Streptacidiphilus rugosus AM-16: one gene and its partner. The protein of the gene in region 2 binds, or shares a complex with, the protein of the main gene of each other region. Links are inferred from orthologs where the notes say so. Each region holds a gene or a part of one and is shown on either strand. Other genes may lie near its edges.

Evidence for each region.
Region 1: the proteins of secY (region 2) and secA are in contact, whole or in part, in a crystal structure (PDB 3DIN), measured with the Thermotoga maritima proteins. The link is inferred for Streptacidiphilus rugosus AM-16 from one-to-one orthologs. Residues at the interface, in WP_004081795.1 of Thermotoga maritima: Glu108, Gly109, Glu110, Glu111, Ala236, Glu237, Arg238, Arg239, Ile240, Thr241, Ile242, Gln243, Tyr244, Ala245, Arg246, Arg247, Val248, Thr249, Gly250, Arg251, Arg252, Val253, Tyr254, Gly256, Ala257, Ser258, Thr259, Tyr260, Leu261, Pro262; in WP_004082002.1 of Thermotoga maritima: Glu261, Ala262, Arg263, Lys300, Ala301, Arg302, Thr303, Ile304, Ile305, Leu323, Tyr324, Asp325, Pro326, Val329, Ser330, Tyr333, Ile336, Lys340, Phe345, Val349, Glu363, Phe364, Tyr374, Ser375, Gly376, Gly377, Glu393, Ile395, Thr482, Ser483.

Annotation. Positions count from the first base shown.
Region 1 is NZ_JQMJ01000004.1:3,079,791-3,083,640, reverse strand. The notes cover bases 284-3,566. They hold secA (preprotein translocase subunit SecA), read left to right. Parts: upstream 284-645; coding sequence 646-3,366; downstream 3,367-3,566. Other genes in these bases: BS83_RS22855 (Rv3235 family protein), read right to left, coding at 3,540-3,566; BS83_RS22865 (GNAT family N-acetyltransferase), read right to left, coding at 284-409. Outside these bases: more of BS83_RS22865, read right to left, coding at 1-283; more of BS83_RS22855, read right to left, coding at 3,567-3,850. UniProt on the Escherichia coli protein: Required for protein export, interacts with the SecYEG preprotein conducting channel.
Region 2 is NZ_JQMJ01000004.1:3,381,513-3,384,897, forward strand. The notes cover bases 485-3,302. They hold secY (preprotein translocase subunit SecY), read right to left. Parts: upstream 2,640-3,302; coding sequence 1,329-2,639; downstream 485-1,328. Other genes in these bases: map (type I methionyl aminopeptidase), read right to left, coding at 485-574; BS83_RS24175 (adenylate kinase), read right to left, coding at 670-1,329; BS83_RS24185 (glycosyltransferase family 39 protein), read left to right, coding at 2,959-3,302. Outside these bases: more of map, read right to left, coding at 1-484; more of BS83_RS24185, read left to right, coding at 3,303-3,385. UniProt on the Escherichia coli protein: The central subunit of the protein translocation channel SecYEG. Consists of two halves formed by TMs 1-5 and 6-10.

The sequences.
Region 1 (3,850 bases), 300 kb from region 2 along the record:
CCATGGCCAGCCACTCGATCCTGGCCACGCCGACCTCGTCGAAGGCCCAGTCGCACATCGCGGCCACCGCCTCCGCCGTGAAGCCCTGCCGACGCTGGGACGGCACGCTCCAGTAGCCGATCTCCAGCACGCCGTCGGTCCGGAACTGGCGGCCGTGGAAGCCGGTGGAGGCGACCAGTTCGCCGGTGTCCCTGCGGAAGCAGCCGAAGTTCAGCAGGGTCTCCTCCGCCCAGCCCTTGGGGCAGATCTCCCTGACGAAGCTCTCCGCGTGCTCACGCCGGTACGGCACCGGCACGCTGGTGAACCGCTGGGTGTCCGGGTCCTGGCAGGCGGCGTGGATGCCGTCGATGTCCGCGTCGGTGAACTGGCGGAGCGAGAGACGCGCGGTTTCCAAGATCACAGGGTCCATCGAAGAAGTATCCCGGAAGCCCCACCTTCGAACATCCGCATTTCCGCTGTCCGTTTTCGACCGCTGTCGCCGTAAAACGAATGCCACTCTCAAGGACGACATCATCCCTCGTGCTGACGGACCTCCCGGCTGGTGGGGCTCCTCGCATACGATGGGCTCGCGGTGGCCCAATCGTTACCGCGAGCAAGGTGCCAGAAACCAGCCGCCCGGTCCGCCCAGGCAAGGAGCCAGCCCACGTGTCCGTCTTCGACAAGATCCTGCGTGCAGGCGAAGGAAAGATCCTTCGCAAGCTCACCAAGATCGCAGAACAGGTCAACTCCATCGAAGAGGACTTCGTCAACCTGACGGACGCCGAGCTGCGTGCGCTCACCGAAGAGTTCCGTGAGCGCCTCGCGGACGGCCAGACGCTGGACGACATCCTCCCCGAGGCCTTCGCCACCGTGCGCGAGGCCGCCAAGCGCACCCTCGGTCAGCGTCACTACGACGTTCAGATCATGGGTGGCGCGGCGCTGCACTTCGGGTACGTCGCCGAGATGCGCACCGGTGAGGGCAAGACCCTCGTCGGCACGCTCCCGACCTACCTGAACGCGCTCGCCGGCAAGGGCGTGCACCTGATCACCACCAACGACTACCTCGCCGAGCGCGACTCGGAGTGGATGGGCCGGGTGCACCGCTTCCTCGGCCTCGAGGTCGGCTGCATCCTGGCGAACATGTCGCCCGCCGAGCGCCGGGCGCAGTACGCCTGCGACATCACCTACGGCACCAACAACGAGTTCGGCTTCGACTACCTGCGCGACAACATGGCGTGGTCGAAGGACGAGCTGGTGCAGCGCGGCCACAACTTCGCGGTCGTCGACGAGGTCGACTCGATCCTGATCGACGAGGCCCGTACCCCGCTGATCATCTCCGGACCGGCCGACGCCGCCACCAAGTGGTACGGCGACTTCGCCAAGATGGTGCAGCGCCTCAAGATCGACCGGGACTACGAGGTCGACGAGAAGAAGCGCACCGTCGGCATCCTGGAGGCGGGCGTCACCCGCGTCGAGGACTACCTCGGCATCGAGAACCTCTACGACGTCTCCAACACCCCGCTGGTGGGCTTCCTCAACAACGCCATCAAGGCGAAGGAGCTCTACAAGGCGGACAAGGACTACGTCGTCATGAACGGCGAAGTCATGATCGTCGACGAGCACACCGGCCGTATCCTCGCCGGCCGCCGCTACAACGAGGGCATGCACCAGGCGATCGAGGCCAAGGAGGGGGTGGAGGTCCAGAACGAGAACCAGACCCTGGCCACCATCACCCTGCAGAACTTCTTCCGCCTCTACACGAAGCTCTCCGGCATGACCGGTACCGCCTCGACCGAGGCGGCGGAGTTCCACCAGATCTACAAGCTCGGCGTCGTGCCGATCCCGACCAACAAGCCGCCGCTGCGCGTGGACCAGCCGGACCTGATCTACAAGTCCGAGCCGGCGAAGTTCGCCGCCGTGGTCGAGGACATCGTCGACAAGCACGAGAAGGGCCAGCCGGTCCTGGTCGGCACCACCTCGGTCGAGAAGTCCGAGTACCTCTCGCAGGAGCTGCGCAAGCGCGGGGTCCAGCACGAGGTGCTCAACGCGAAGAACCACGAGCGCGAGGCCCAGGTCGTGGCGCAGGCCGGCCGCAAGGGCTCGGTGACGGTGGCCACCAACATGGCCGGCCGTGGCACCGACATCATGCTCGGCGGCAACCCTGAGCACCTGGCCGCGGCCGAGCTGGCGCAGCGCGGGCTCTCCCCGGTCGAGACGCCGGACGAGTACGAGGCCGCGTGGGGCTCCGCCCTGGACAAGGCCAAGGAGGCCGTCAAGGCCGAGCAGGAGGAGGTCCAGGATCTGGGCGGCCTCTACGTGCTCGGCACCGAGCGGCACGAGTCCCGCCGTATCGACAACCAGCTGCGCGGTCGTTCCGGCCGTCAGGGCGACCCGGGCGAGTCCCGCTTCTACCTGTCGCTGGGCGACGACCTGATGCGCCTCTTCAAGGCCGGCATGGTCGAGCGCGTGCTCTCGATGGCGAACGTCCCCGAGGACGTGCCGATCGAGTCGAAGATGGTGACCCGCGCGATCGCGTCCGCGCAGACCCAGGTCGAGCAGCAGAACTTCGAGATCCGGAAGAACGTCCTCAAGTACGACGAGGTGCTCAACCGGCAGCGCGAGGTCATCTACGGCGAGCGCCGCCGCGTGCTCGAGGGCGAGGACCTGCACGAGCAGATCGACCACTTCATCGACGACACCGTCGACGCGTACGTGCGCGACGCCACGGCGGACGGCTTCGCGGAGGAGTGGGACTGGGACAAGCTCTGGGCCGCGCTGGCCCAGCTCTACCCGATCAGCCTCAAGGTCGAGGACCTGGAGGACGAGAACGGCGACCGTTCCGGCATCACCGCGGACATGCTGTCCGAGGCGGTCAAGGAGGACGTCCACGGCCGCTACGTCGACCGCGAGGACCAGCTGGGCGAGACGGTCATGCGCGAGCTGGAGCGCCGGGTCGTGCTGTCGGTCCTGGACCGCCGCTGGCGCGAGCACCTCTACGAGATGGACTACCTCCAGGAGGGCATCGGCATGCGCGCTCTCGCGCAGCGCGACCCGCTGGTGGAGTACCAGCGTGAGGGCTTCGACATGTTCAACGCGATGATGGACGGGATCAAGGAGGAGTCCGTCTCCTACCTGTTCAACCTGGAGGTCCAGGTCGAGCAGCAGGTGGAGGAGGTCCCGGTGGACGCGGCTCCGGTGGAGATCCGCGCGAAGGGGCTGGACGCCCCGCAGCGTCCGGACCGCCTGCACTACAAGGCGCCGACGATGGACACCGCCGACGGCGTGGTGGAGACCGACATCTCCATGGACGACGACTCCGAGGACGACGGCCTCACCCGCGCGGAGCGCCGCAAGGCCGCGAAGGGCGGCCGTCGCCGCAAGAAGTAGTCGCACTCTCCAGGGGCGCGAGTCTCTGCCGGGCCCGTTGCACCATCAGGGGCGCGGGGAACTGCGCGACAAGCCACCGTGAGTGGGGAGTCGCCGCACGAGCAGGGCCATCCGCACAGGGTGGTTGCTCGCGCAGTTCCTCGCGCCCCTTGGCGTTGCCACTGGCTCGCTTCTCACCAGCGGCTCTCCAGAGCCGTGAAGCGCCAGGTGGCCTGCTGGCTGCGGGTGAGGGCGCGGCATTCGAGGCGGAAGGCGAGGGTCTCGGTGCGGTCGCCCACGCGGACCAGGGCGGTGATCTCCAGGGCGTCGCGACGCGGCGCGGAGTCGAAGACGCGGTGCAGGACCGGGGCCGAGCCGTCGGCGCGGAGGCAGGCCAGGGCGCGGAGGGTGCGGACGCGGGAGTAGACGTCCTCCGTCGCGAAGGCGAGCAGCTGCTCCAGCGGCCGCAGGCCGGTCAGGACCTCCAGCAGGCGCTGGGCGTAGG
Region 2 (3,385 bases):
CGACGTAGTTCAGCAGGTGCGGGTCCATGTGCATGGCCGTGCCGATGCCGTGGCCGCCGAAGTCCTCGATGATGCCGTACTTGCCCTTGGGCGGCAGCGGCTGGCGGCGGATGTAGGTCTCGATGGCGCGGCTGATGTCGGAGAGGCGGTTGTTCTTCTTCACCGCCGCGATGCCGGCCCACATCGACTCCTCGGTCGTGCGGCTGAGGTCGTGCAGCTCCGGGGCGTGGCCGCCGCCGACGAAGACGGTGATCGCGGCGTCGCCGTGCCAGCCGTCGACGATCGCACCGCAGTCGATGGAGATGATGTCGCCGTCGTTCAGCACCCGGTCGCCGGGGATGCCGTGGACCACCTCGTCGTTGACGGAGGCGCAGATCACACCCGGAAACCCGTGGTAGCCCAGGAAGTTGGACTTGGCTCCGGCGCTCTCGATGACCTTCTTGGCGACCGCGTCCAGCTCGCCGGTCGTCGCGCCCGGCACCGCGGCCTCGCGGGCGGCCTTGAGCGCCTCGGCGACGACCAGCCCGGCCTCGCGCATCTTCGCGATCTGCTCGGGGGTCTTGATCTCAACCATGCGCTCTTCCGCTCTCCTCTTCCAGGGGCCGACAGCGAAAAGCCGCGGCCGCGACATCCCTCAAGGGTGTCACGGCCGCGGCCAAGACAGGAAACTCAGTCGTTCGCGTTCTCCCGCAGCGCGGCGATCGCGCGCCCGGTGACCTCGTCGACGGTACCGAGCGCCGAGATCGTGGTGACCAGGCCCTGCTTGCGGTAGTAGTCGATGATCGGCTCGGTCTCCGTGTGGTAGACCTCGAGCCGGGTGCGGACGGTCTCCTCGCTGTCGTCCGAACGCTGGTACAGCTCGCCGCCGCACTCGTCGCAGACGCCCTCCACGGCCGGCTTCTTGTAGAGCGCGTGGAAGATGTGCTGACTGTCGTTGCGGCACAGGCGACGGCCCGCGATGCGGCGGACCACCTCGTCCTCGGGAACCTCCAGGTCCAGCACACCGTCGAGGGTGATGCCGAACTCCTTGAGGATCTCGTCCAACGCGACGGCCTGCGCGGTGTTGCGCGGGAAACCGTCCAGCAGGAAGCCGTTCTCCGCGTCGGCGTGCTGCAGGCGGTCCTTCACCATCGCGATGGTGACCTCGTCGGGTACCAGCTTGCCCGTGTCCATGATGCTCTTCGCCAGGCGACCGAGCTCGGTGCCCTGAGAGATGTTGGCGCGGAACAGGTCGCCGGTGGACACGTGCGGGATGGACAGGGTCTTCGTCAGCCTTTCGGCCTGAGTACCCTTCCCGGCCCCCGGGGGTCCGACGAGGACGATACGCATCAGCGGAGGAACCCTTCGTAGTTGCGCTGCTGGAGCTGGCTCTCGATCTGCTTCACAGTTTCAAGGCCGACACCCACAACGATGAGGATGCTCGTGCCGCCGAACGGGAAGTTCGAAGACGACTTGAACAACCCGAGCGCGATGAGGGGCACCAGAGCGATCAGGCCCAGGTAGAGCGAGCCCGGCCAGGTGATCCTGGTCAGCACGTAGTTCAGGTATTCCGCCGTCGGGCGGCCGGCCCGGATGCCCGGGATGAAACCACCATACTTCTTCATGTTGTCGGCCACTTCCTCGGGGTTGAAGGAGATGGCCACGTAGAAGAAGGCAAAGAAGACAATCAGGACGAAGTAGAGAACCATGTACAGCGGGTGGTCGCTCTTCGTCAGGTTGTTCGTGACCCACTGACCCCAGCCGGAGTTGGTCTTCGAGCTGAGCTGGACCACCAGCGCGGGGATGTAGAGCAGCGAGCTGGCGAAGATGACGGGAATCACACCCGCCTGGTTGACCTTCAGCGGGATGTAGGTCGAGGTGCCGCCGTAGGCGCGGCGACCGATCATGCGCTTCGCGTACTGGACCGGGATCCGGCGCTGCGCCTGCTCGACGAAGACCACCAGGCCGACCATGGCCAGGCCCATCACGATGACGAAGGCGAACGTCAGCCAGCCCTTGCTGGCCTTGATGCTCCACAGCTGCGACGGGAACTGCGCGGCGACCGAGGTGAAGATCAGGATCGACATGCCGTTGCCGATGCCGCGGTCGGTGATGAGCTCACCGAGCCACATGATCACGGTGGTGCCGGCCGTCATGGTGATGACCATCGTGGCGACGGTGAAGACCGACTGGTTCGGGACCACGGTGTTGCCGTTGCACGCGCCGCCGAACAGGGCGCCGCTCTGCGCGGTCGCCGAGATCGCGGTCGCCTGCAGGATCGCCAGGGCGATGGTCAGGTACCGGGTGTACTGCGTGATCTTCGCGGTACCGGCCTGGCCCTCCTTCTTCAGCGCGTCCAGGCGCGGGATCACCACCGTCAGCAGCTGCAGGATGATGCTCGACGTGATGTACGGCATGATCCCGAGCGCGAAAATGGTGATCTGCAGCAGCGCACCGCCGCTGAAGAGGTTCACCAGGCCCAGCAGCTGATTGCCGCCCGACTTGTTCAGGCTGGTGAGGCAGGACTGCACGCCCGCGTAGTTCACGCCGGGGACGGGAATGTGGGCACCCATCCGGAACACGACCATGATGGCCAGCGTGAACAGCAGCTTCTTGCGCAGGTCAGGCGTCTTGAACGCGCGGGCGAACGCGGTGAGCACGGGGCCTCCTGCTGCTCCCTGCCGATGGCGGCGGGAGGGACGGTGGATCGGGGGGCTCCGTCAGGGTCGTCTGCCGAGACGGGGGGCCAACCTACTACTGGACTCCACGGACTCTAACAGCCTGTGGCCACACGAATGAAGCAGTGAACACGGCCGGGGTAAGGACTGCGTCAGGCTGACGCACCTTCGGGACGTTTCTGTCCGGTTTGGACGGCCGTCAACGCGCCGCCCGCCCCGTTCGGAGTAATCCCCCGGGCATCGGCCCAGCACGGGAGCCCGGTGTCCGGCATGGCTGATTTGCCCCTGCTAGACAGGATTCGTGGAGGGACGGATCTCGGCCGCGCGGGCTCGCGCGGCGCTCCGACGACTGCCCGTGTGGGCGCCGCCCGTTGCGCTGGCGCTGTTCCTCGGCGTCCGGCATCTGGGCCGCCCGCTCCTCTGGCGCGACGAGCTCGCCAGCTGGAGCGCGGCACGGCGCAGCGCGGGCCAGCTGTGGGGCCTGCTCGACCATGTGGACGCGGTCTCCGGGGCCTACTACTTCCTGCTGCACGGCTGGATCCAGCTCTTCAGCGGCTCGGCGGTCGGCCTGCGCCTCCCCAGCGTGCTGGCGACGGCGGCGACGGCGGGGCTGACCGCACTGGTCGGCCGGCAGATCTTCGGCGCCCGCGCGGGGCTGTGGGCGGGGATCCTCTTCGCCTTCGTCCCGACCGTCCTGCGCTACGCGCAGGAGGCGCGTTCGTACGCGC